One region of the Methylobacterium sp. NPDC080182 genome, then DNA from elsewhere that is predicted to be linked to it. Evidence: predicted binding sites of a transcription regulator. Region 1 holds the regulator's gene; each other region holds the start of a gene.
The links. Region 1 encodes LexA, which represses DNA repair genes until DNA is damaged. Its sites were predicted from a motif close to TGTTCNNNNTGTGTTCNG; they were not measured.

Region 2: ACQKQD_RS26850 (type IA DNA topoisomerase) is a predicted target of LexA. The motif match lies at 1,152-1,169, and genes of this name have one in related genera.
Region 3: recA (recombinase RecA) is a predicted target of LexA. The motif match lies at 2,261-2,278, and genes of this name have one in related genera.

Annotation. Positions count from the first base shown of each region.
Region 1 covers NZ_JBNNWO010000003.1:300,232-303,502, reverse strand. The annotation lists gene fae (formaldehyde-activating enzyme) at 1-53, opposite strand, end outside; gene ACQKQD_RS07485 (hypothetical protein) at 374-589, shown strand; gene ACQKQD_RS07480 (hypothetical protein) at 608-1,057, opposite strand; gene lexA (transcriptional repressor LexA) at 1,309-2,037, shown strand; gene ACQKQD_RS07470 (ComEC/Rec2 family competence protein) at 2,031-3,271, opposite strand, start outside.
Region 2 covers NZ_JBNNWO010000017.1:170,026-173,296, reverse strand. The annotation lists gene ACQKQD_RS26855 (monovalent cation:proton antiporter-2 (CPA2) family protein) at 1-832, shown strand, start outside; gene ACQKQD_RS26850 (type IA DNA topoisomerase) at 1,208-3,271, shown strand, end outside.
Region 3 covers NZ_JBNNWO010000016.1:180,858-184,128, forward strand. The annotation lists gene ACQKQD_RS25950 (ATP-binding protein) at 1-985, shown strand, start outside; gene recA (recombinase RecA) at 1,108-2,169, opposite strand; gene rpsQ (30S ribosomal protein S17) at 2,686-2,949, opposite strand; gene rpmC (50S ribosomal protein L29) at 2,971-3,186, opposite strand; gene rplP (50S ribosomal protein L16) at 3,199-3,271, opposite strand, start outside.

The DNA of each region.
Region 1 (3,271 bases):
CCCTCGGCCGCCAGCACCGTGGCCTCGCCCGTGCGGAACCAGATCTCTTGCATGTTCGAACTCCACCTGATCGGAGCCCGCGGGAGACATCATCGGCGGCCTCGCGTCAATCGCCCCGAAGCCGGCCCCCATCCCGGCCGCCCCTGCCCTCGCCCGCGCCGCGGCGCGGGCGCAGCCCCGTGCCGCCCCGTGTCGCCGCGATGCGGCCGCCGGCATCCGCGACGGCGCGCATCTTCACCCCTGCGCGGCCTGTGGCCTTGAGGAACGCGGACAGGCGAGGCAGGGAAGACCGGAGCGTGGCTCCGGGAGCGGTCCCGGGCCTGGCCGTTCCGGTGGGCGCGCGGCGCCGTGCCGGGCATGCGGGAGGAACACGATGGCGGAGAGCACGGACCGGGGCTCCGGCTGGAGCCTTCAGGCGAGCGCCGTGCCCGACGGGGTGCGCCTGGAACTCGCCATCGCCGACCTCGGCGGTGCGCCGGTCACCGCCGCGATCGTGCTCGACCGGACGGAGGCCCGGGCCTTCGCCCGCGCCCTGCTGGCCGCCGCCGGCGACGCCGCGGAGCGGACCTTCCCGAAGCCGGGCGCCTGAGGACGCGCCGCCGGCCGGTCAGCGCACGCCGAGGCCCGGATTGCGGCCCGGCAGGCGGGGGACCACGGTGCCGCGCTTCTCGATCGGCGCGTCGCAGGCGTAGGCGAACTCGGTCTTCAGCGGATCGAACACGGTCTCGCCGGTGATCCGGCAATCCTCGCGCACGGTCTCGTCGAGATAGGCCCGGGCGGCGGTGCGGAAGCGCTTCACCCGGGTGGCGCCCGGCTCCGGATCGATCCGGACCTCGCTCAGGTTGCAGCCGGTATACTCGCGCAGTGCGTTGGACACGATCAGCATCCGGCGCAGCTGCCGGTTGTCGTAGACCTCGTAGGGCTCCTTGCAGCCGATCGTGACGACCTGGGGAGTGAGCGCCACGTAGTTCCGCGAGATGTAGGAGAATCCGGTGGTGCAGCCGGCGAGGCCGAGGGCGGCGAGGCCGAGGGGCAGCAGAGCTGCGGGTCGTCGCATCCTCGTCATTCCAAGAGGGTCCCAGCCCGCACCCCGGATCCGCCGCCTTCCCGGCGGGGCGCCGCGATGCATTGAAACGGCTCCGCTTGCGCCGTCAATGCGTTTCTCGACCTTACTCCCGCGGGCGCGCCCGCGGCGCGCCGGGCCGAGCGGTGCCGCTCTTGCGGAACACTTGCGGAACGTTTAACCTGTTCGTGATTTGTTTCGGAGACCGTCACGTGGCGGTCCGCCAAGCCGCGAGTCCCCCGTCGATGCTCACGCGCAAGCAGCTGGACCTCCTGCGATTCATCCAGAGCCGGATGCAGGAATGCGGTGTCCCGCCGTCGTTCGACGAGATGAAAGATGCCCTCGATCTCAAGTCGAAATCCGGCATCCACCGGCTGATCACGGCGCTCGAGGAGCGCGGCTTCCTCCGGCGCCTCCCGAATCGGGCGCGCGCCATCGAGGTGATCCGGATCCCCGAGAGCCTGACCCAGGCCGCTCCGGCGGCTCAGGCCCCCGCCGAGCCGCGCCGCTTCACGCCGAGCGTGGTCGAGGGCGGTAAGTCCAAGCAGCCGTCGGCCCCGGCGAGCACGCGGATGATCGACGAGTCCGGCCGCGCCATCTCGATCCCGGTCATGGGCCGGATCGCGGCCGGTACGCCCGTCTCGGCGATCCAGAACCAGAGCCACGCCATCACCCTGTCGCCGGACTTCGTGGCCGGCGGCGAGCACTACGCCCTCGAGGTGCGCGGCGACTCGATGGTCGAGGCGGGCATCCTGGACGGCGACCTCGTGGTCATCCGCAAGCAGGAGACGGCCAATACCGGCGACATCATCGTGGCGCTGATCGACGACGAGGAGGCCACGCTCAAGCGCCTGCGCCGCCGCGGCTCGTCGATCGCCCTCGAGGCCGCCAACCCGGCCTACGAGACCCGCGTGCTCGGGCCCGACCGGGTCCGGATCCAGGGCCGCCTCGTGAGCCTCGTCCGCCGCTACTGAAGCGGCTCGGCCGGCGCGTCGCCGGGGGCGAGGTCTCCGCCCGGCGCGGCGTCGGCCTCCGGCGTCGCGGCGACCCCGTCCTCCGCGGGGCGGTCGCCCGGCTCTGCGGTGACCGGCCGCGGCGGTCCCGGCCCGCGCCCGGCGGCTGGCTGCCAGGGCACGGCGCGGCCGTCGTCCCGGGCGTAGCGCGCGGCGAAGCCGTCGCCGTCGGTCCGGAGGGCCACGGCCCCGCGGGCGGCGAGGACGCGCCGGTCGATCACCAGCGGCCCCGTGCAGGTGGGCGGCGCCGCGAGGCCCGTGATCAGCACCGCGGCGCGGGCGCAATCCTCCGGGAAGGCCCGCCGGTCCCGGACCAGGGCGACCGCCCGCCCGTCCGGCAGCCGGGCGGTGCAGCCGAGCCGGTCGCAGCGCCCGCTGCCCGACCGGACGATCAGCGCCGCGGGCCGCCGCCCGTCGCCGTCCGCCTTCAGCCACTGCTCGAGGACGAAGCCCGAAGGGCTGCCGAGGGCCGCGAGCCGCCCGTCCGGGCCCCGCACCGCGGCCCCCGCGCCCTGCCGGTCGACGTAGAGGTCGTAGTGGTCGGGCCGGGCCGCGAGGACGAGCCCGAGCAGGACCGGCGGCACGGCGAGCCAGCGCAGGCGCGAGGCCGGCAGCGTCCCCAGCAGTAGGCCGGCGGTCAGCAGGGCCAGCGCCCCGGCGCCGAAGGCCGGCAGCACCAGGACCGCCCGCTCGAACCCGGCGATCCAGTCCGAGATCGCCAGCATCCCGGCCACCGCCTGCCCCATCAGCCACCAGACCGGCCGGTCGAGGGCGAAGGGATAGGCGAGGCAGCCGATCACCGCGGCGGGCATCACCACCAGGGAGACGAGCGGCAGGGTCAGGGCGTTGCCGACGAGGCCGAAGGGCTGGACCGTCTGGAAGTGGTAGGTGGCGAAGGGGGCCGTCGCGACCTGTGCCACCAGGGTCGTGGCCAGGGTCCCGGTGATCGCCGACAGGCCGGTCCCGACGAGCCGCCCGATCCGCCCGGCCCCCGGGCGCACGAGCAGCCGCCCGTCGATCAGCCGCGCGCAGGCGATCAGCCCGGCCACGGCGCCGAAGGACATCTGGAAGCTCGGGCCGAGCAGGCCCTCCGGCTCCCGGGCGAGCGCGATCAGCGCCGCGAGGGCGAGGTTGCGCATCGACAGGGCCGGCCGGTCCACCAGGATCGCGCCCAGCATGATCAGGGTCATGATCA
Region 2 (3,271 bases), on a different contig from region 1:
GAAGGGTCTGCTCATCTACGGCGTGGCCCGGGTGCTGCGCGCCTCGCACGCCGAGTCGCTGGAACGCGCGGCCCTGATGGCGCAGGGCGGCGAGTTCGCCTTCGTGCTGTACGCGGCCGCCGCGAGCGCGGGCATCATCGACGGCACGACCAACGCCGTCCTGACAGCCACCATCATCCTGTCGATGGCGATCACGCCGCTGATGGTCGTCGCCTTCGATCGTCTCGGTCCCAAGGCCGTCCCGTCCATCGACGGCGTCGAGGCGCCCGAGGACCTCGTGGGCAGCGCCCTGATCGTCGGGTTCGGCCGCTTCGGCCAGATCGCCAGTCAGCCGCTCATCGCGCAGGGCTGCTCGGTCTCGATCATCGACACGAACCCGAGCAACATCCGTCTCGCCGAGGGATTCGGCTTCAAGGTCTATTACGGTGACGGCACCCGCCTCGACATTCTGCACGCGGCCGGCGCCGCGACGGCGCGGGCGATCCTGATCTGCGTCGACGACACCGCGATGGCCAGACGCGTCGCGGAGATCGCCAAGGCGGAGTTCCCCCTGGTGCCCGTGCTGGCGCGCGCCCGGGATCGCGAACACGCGGTCGAGCTGATCCAGGCGGGCGTGGCCTACCAGATCCGCGAGACGGTCGAGTCGGCTCTGCTCCTCGGCGAGCAGGCGCTCCTGACGACCGGAGCCGAACCGGAAGCGGCCAGCGCGATCCTGGCGGAGGTCCGGCGCCGCGATGCGGAGCGTCTCGATCTGCAGGTCGTGGGCGGCATCTACGCGGGTCGGGACCTCATTCACGGCAACAAGCCCGGCTCGGCGCACGCGGCCGGCTAGGCCGGCGACCGGGGCTCGGTGCCGTGCCCGCTGAAGGCTTGCTGGTCTCGGCAGACACCCGGGGCGGGCAACCCTCAGCGCGCGAGCGCGTGCCCGGAGCCTTCGGAGGACGGTGCGCGGGTCGACAGCGACGCGCCAGCCACAGGCGGGAATCCGGCCACGGAGGTATTCCGGGTCGCCGCCGCGGGCGAGCCCGGCGCACAGGTACGAGCGCCGCTCCAGCATCGCGGCGCCGGCCGGTGTGCCTGGGGAGGGCGACACGCCGCCGGCTTCCCCACGGCTTCCCCTCTCAAGGCGCCAGTTGCGTCCCGAGCCCGTTTGGAACAAAATGTGAACCCTGGGTCAGGCGCGGCGACAGCCGGAGCGGTCAGCAACATGTCATCTCCGAGCTCCGGTCGCACGCTGTTCTTCTTCGAGAAGCCCTCGGCGATGCGCCAGTTGCAGCGCTTCTTCCGCTCGCCGAGCACGGTCTGCGTGGCCGCCGAGGGACACCTGCTGTCGGCCGAGGAGCCGGGCAGCATCCGGCCCGAGTGGAAGCCCTGGCGCTTCGACCTCCTCCCGATCGTCCTTCCCACGATCCCGGTCGGCTACGGCACGAACCGGTCCGGGCAGTCGCACGCACCGAAGATCGCCGCGATCCGGCAGGCGCTGAGCGGCGTGGACCGCGTGGTCATCGCCACGGATCCGGGTCGCGAGGGCTCGATGATCGCGTGGGAAGTGCTCGAGCATCTCGGCTGGAACGGCCGGGTCGACCGGCTCAAGCTCGGCGCGCTCGACGAGGTCTCGATCCGACGCGCCTTCGCGGCCCTGGCCAAGGATTCCGACTCGGGTGAGCGCGACTACGCCGCCTATCTCGAGGCGCTCTGCAGGCAGTACGAGGACTATCATCTCGGCCTGAACGGCACGCGGGCGATCTCGCTGCGCCTGCGCCCGCCCGCCTTCCGGGAGCCCTGGCGCTTCGGCGGCGTCCAGACGCCGACCCTCGCCATCCTGGCGGACCTGGAGGAGCGGATCCGGTCCTTCGTGCCGCAGGACTTCTTCAAGGTCGCGCTGCACCTTAGGACCCATGCAGGCGCGGAGATCACCCTCTGGCACGCCCCGAAGGAGCGGATCCTCGATGCGGCGGTCGCTGAGACGATCCGGTCCGCCGCGGCGACGTGGTCGGGCCCTCTGGCGGTCGCGCACAGGGATGTCCGGCGCGCGCCGCCCCGGCTGTTCTCGAAGGACACCCTGGCGCGACGCTGCGCCAAGCGGTTCGGCTGGGACCCGCAGCACACGGCCGGCATCGCTCAGGACCTCTACGATCAGGGGTACCTCAGCTACCCGCGCACGGAGTCGGAGCACCTGCCCGAGGGCCAGGCCGGCGATGCCGCCGCGATCATCGCGGCCGTCACGACCGTCCTGACCGACCTGAGCACAGTCGTTCCGCGCGACGCTGCGCCGCTGATCCGTCGCGGCCTGAAGGGCCACTACGTCGCGGATCCGGGCGAGCACCACGCCATCGTGCCCCTGCGCAAGGCGCCCGAGCGCGGCCGTCTCAGCACCGATCAGTTCCGCTTGTGGGAACTCGTGGCGAAGGCCTATCTCGCCGCGCACCTGCCCGACGGGGTCGACGCGCGCACGAGCGTCACGGCGGATGTCGCGACACCGCTGGGCGTGAGGCGGTTCGCCGTCTCCGGCAGCGTCGTGCGCGTGCCGGGCTGGCGCGCGCTCTACGGCAGCGAGGCCGAGCTCGAAACGGATGCCGTGCCCGGCAAGACCAAGCGCGAGGCGGACGCCACCGCCACCCGCCTGCCGCTCGTGACCGACGGCGAGGGCGCCTCCGCCGCGACGGCGGAGATCACCACCGCGAAGACCGAGCCGCCGCGGCGGATCACCCGAGGCGAATTGCCGGTGGTGATGGGCCGGCTGATCGACCAAGTGGACGATCCGGCCGCCAAGCGCGCCCTGGAGAACCCCGCCAACCCGAACGAGCCGAAGGGTCTGGGCACGGCCGCGACGCGCGACACGATCCTGCCCAAGCTCCTGAAGAGCCGCTACATCGCGCTGTCTACCGGCAAGGATCCGGCCATCGAGGTCACCGAGGTCGGCCTGACCTTCGTCCGCGCGGTGCGCAGCGTGTTCCCGGCCTACGGAGATCCGGTCGGGCGCGCCATGTTCGAGGCGGAGCTCGCCGAGATCGGACGGGCGGCCACGCGCGCCGAGGCGGTCGCGCGCGCGACCGCCTTCCGCCAGCGCACCCGCGCCCGCCTCGACGACCTCATCACCGCGATCGCGCAGGCGCCGACGGTCAGCCTCGATCCGAGCCTGATCCCGGCCGGTCCGGGCGATCAGCGGCCGCCGACGCCGGCCATGGTGGCGTTCGCCGTGAGCCTCTCCGAGCGGAAGGGCGTGACGCTGCCGCGTGGCTGCAGGAGCAGCATCAGCGTCTGCCGCGCG
Region 3 (3,271 bases), on a different contig from region 1:
CTGGCCCGTGAAGGCCGACGTCAATCAGTTCGAGCAGGTGATCGTCAATCTCGCGGTCAACGCCCGCGACGCCATGCCGGAGGGCGGCAAGCTGATGATCCGCACCGAGAACGTCTCCGATCCGGGGGCGGCCGCCGGTGCGGAGGGGCGCGGCGGGGCGCCGGCGGGCGACCACGTGCTGATCGAGGTGCGCGACACCGGCCAGGGCATCCCGCCCGAGCTGATGGAGAAGATCTTCGAGCCGTTCTTCACCACCAAGGAGATCGGCAAGGGCACCGGCCTCGGGCTCTCGACGGTGTTCGGCATCGTCAAGCAGTCCGGCGGCACCATCGACGTGCAGTCGAAGGTCGGGGAGGGCACGGCCTTCCGCATCTACCTGCCGCGTCACGTGCCCGTGGCGGAGCCCGAGGAGGTGCCGGTCGCGGCGGCCGAGCCGGCACTGCCGCGCGCGGAGCCGCTCGCGCCGGCTTCCACCACCGCCCATCCCGATTCCGGGTCGGACGCCAAGCCGGTCACCGCGCCGGCCGCGGGCGGCGACGCCGCTGTGCCGAAAGGGGAGACGCCGCCCGCCAAGGTCGACAAGCCGGCGCCGCGCAAGCCCGCCGCCGATCATACGGGGCAGGGGACCATCCTGCTCGTCGAGGACGAGGACCCGGTGCGGGCGGTCAATAGCCGGGCGCTCTCGGCCCGCGGCTACACGGTGCTGGAGGCGGCCTCGGGCCTCGAGGCCCTGGCGATCGTCCGCGAGGGCGCGCAGACCATCGATCTCGTCGTCTCCGACGTGGTCATGCCCGAGATGGACGGCCCGACGCTCCTGCGGGAGGTGCGCAAGCATCAGCCCGACCTGAAGGTCATCTTCGTGTCCGGCTACGCCGAGGACGCGTTCCGCAAGAACCTGCCCGAGGGTGAGACCTTCAACTTCCTGCCCAAGCCCTTCAGCCTGAAGCAGCTCGTCGAGACCGTGAAGAAGACGATGGCGGACTGACCGGCCCCACGCGTCCGGTCACCGTCGCTCAACGAAGAGCGGCCCCGGAGAGACTCCGGGGCCGCGCATCTTCGAAAGTCGCAGGTCCACCGCGCGCCGTCGCCGGCGCGCGGCGGCGCGGCCTAGGCCTCGCCCTCGTCGAGATCGTCCGCCGTCGGCGCGGCGTTCTCAAGGATCTTCTCGGCGACCAGACCGGAATTCTGCCGGATCGAGCCCTCGATCTCGGCCGCGATCTTCGGGTTGTCGCGCAGGAAGCCCTTCGAGTTCTCGCGGCCCTGGCCGAGGCGCTGGCTGTTGTACGAGAACCAGGCGCCCGACTTCTCGACGATCCCGGCCTTCACGCCGAGGTCGATCAGCTCGCCGACCTTCGACACGCCCTCGCCGAACATGATGTCGAACTCGACCTGCTTGAAGGGCGGCGCGACCTTGTTCTTCACCACCTTGACGCGGACCTGGTTGCCGATCGCCTCGTCGCGGTCCTTGAGCGTCGAGATGCGGCGGATATCGAGGCGCACCGAGGCGTAGAACTTGAGGGCGTTGCCGCCCGTGGTCGTCTCGGGGCTGCCGTACATGACGCCGATCTTCATCCGGATCTGGTTGATGAAGATGACCATGCAGTTCGAGCGCGAGATCGAGCCGGTCAGCTTGCGCAGGGCCTGGCTCATCAGGCGGGCCTGGAGGCCCGGCTGGCTCTCGCCCATCTCGCCCTCGATCTCGGCCCGCGGGGTCAGCGCGGCCACCGAATCGACCACCAGCACGTCGATGGCGCCCGAGCGCACCAGCGTGTCGGTGATCTCGAGCGCCTGCTCACCCGTATCGGGCTGGGAGATCAGCAGGTCGTCGAGGTTCACGCCGAGCTTGCGGGCGTAGACCGGGTCCAGAGCGTGCTCGGCATCCACGAAGGCGCAGACGCCGCCCTTCTTTTGGGCCTCCGCGATCGTGTGGAGCGCCAGCGTCGTCTTGCCGGACGATTCGGGACCGTAGATCTCGATCACGCGGCCGCGGGGTAGGCCGCCGACGCCGAGCGCGATGTCGAGGCCCAGCGAGCCGGTCGAGACGGTCTCGACCTCCTGGACCTTGTCGCTCTTGCCGAGCCGCATGATCGAGCCCTTGCCGAAGGCGCGCTCGATCTGAGACAGGGCGGCGTCGATCGCCTTGGACTTGTCCTTGTCCACCGGGGGCATGTCGACCACTTTCAATGCGGGCTGGGCCATCTGGCGGGCTCCTTATGAAGGGGTTGGACGCAGTTCACAACGCGCGTCGCCACCGCCTTTGTGTACCCGTTTTGTTCTCAGCCAGCAAGGCCGGAGCGCCGTTTTGCTGGACGCAAGTCACGAAATCCCGGCTCGAGCCCCGGGTGCACCGCGACAGCAATCCAATCCGGTAATCGGCCGCAAGGACCCGTACGAACGCCGACACAACGCGCCGGACGGGACGACCGCCAGCCGCAATGGCGACGCCGCCCGCGGTCCCGCAGCAGGCTCGGCCCGCCCGCGACCGGAACCCAACCGCCAGACATGTGGCCGAAAACGACGACGCCCGGCACGAATCCGGCTCTCGCGAGTCGAATTGCGTCCGGGCGTTCGTCGTACCGGTCGCCGGGCATCCCCGGGATGGTCACCCCAGAGGGGGCACCATCCCGCGACGCCGCGGGCGGGATCCTGGCGGACGCGGAGACCGCAGCCGCCGGGCCCCCAGGATCAGGCGGCCTCGCCGGCCTCGGCCTGGGCGGCCTCGCCCTCGACCAGCTTCCAGGTCTTGGTCTTGGAGAACGGACGGCACTCCTCGATGAACACCGTCTGCCCGACCTTGGCGACGTTGCCCTCGTCGTGCGCGTGGTAGTTCTTCGACCGCCGCACGGTCTTCTTCATCACCGGGTGCGTGAAGCGGCGCTCCACCTTCACCACGATGGTCTTCTCACCCTTGTCGCTGACGACGGTGCCCTGCAGGATGCGCTTCGGCATGGTTGTCTCCTAAAACCCGCCTCAGCCCTTGGCCTGCTGCAGCGTCTTGGAACGCTGCAGAGTCCGGACACGGGCGATGTCGCGACGGACCTCGCGGACGCGGGCGACGTTCTCGAGCTGGCCGGTGGCCCCCTGGAAGCGCAGGTTGAACTGCTCCTTCTTGAGGTTGATCAGCTCGTCATTCAGCTGATCCGGCGACAGCGCCTTCAGATCAGACAGTCTCTGGGTCGACTTCACGATATCCTCCGTTCAGTCGGCGATGCGCTGGACGACCCGCGTGCGGATCGGGAGCTTCGCGGCGCCGAGGCGGAGCGCCTCCTTG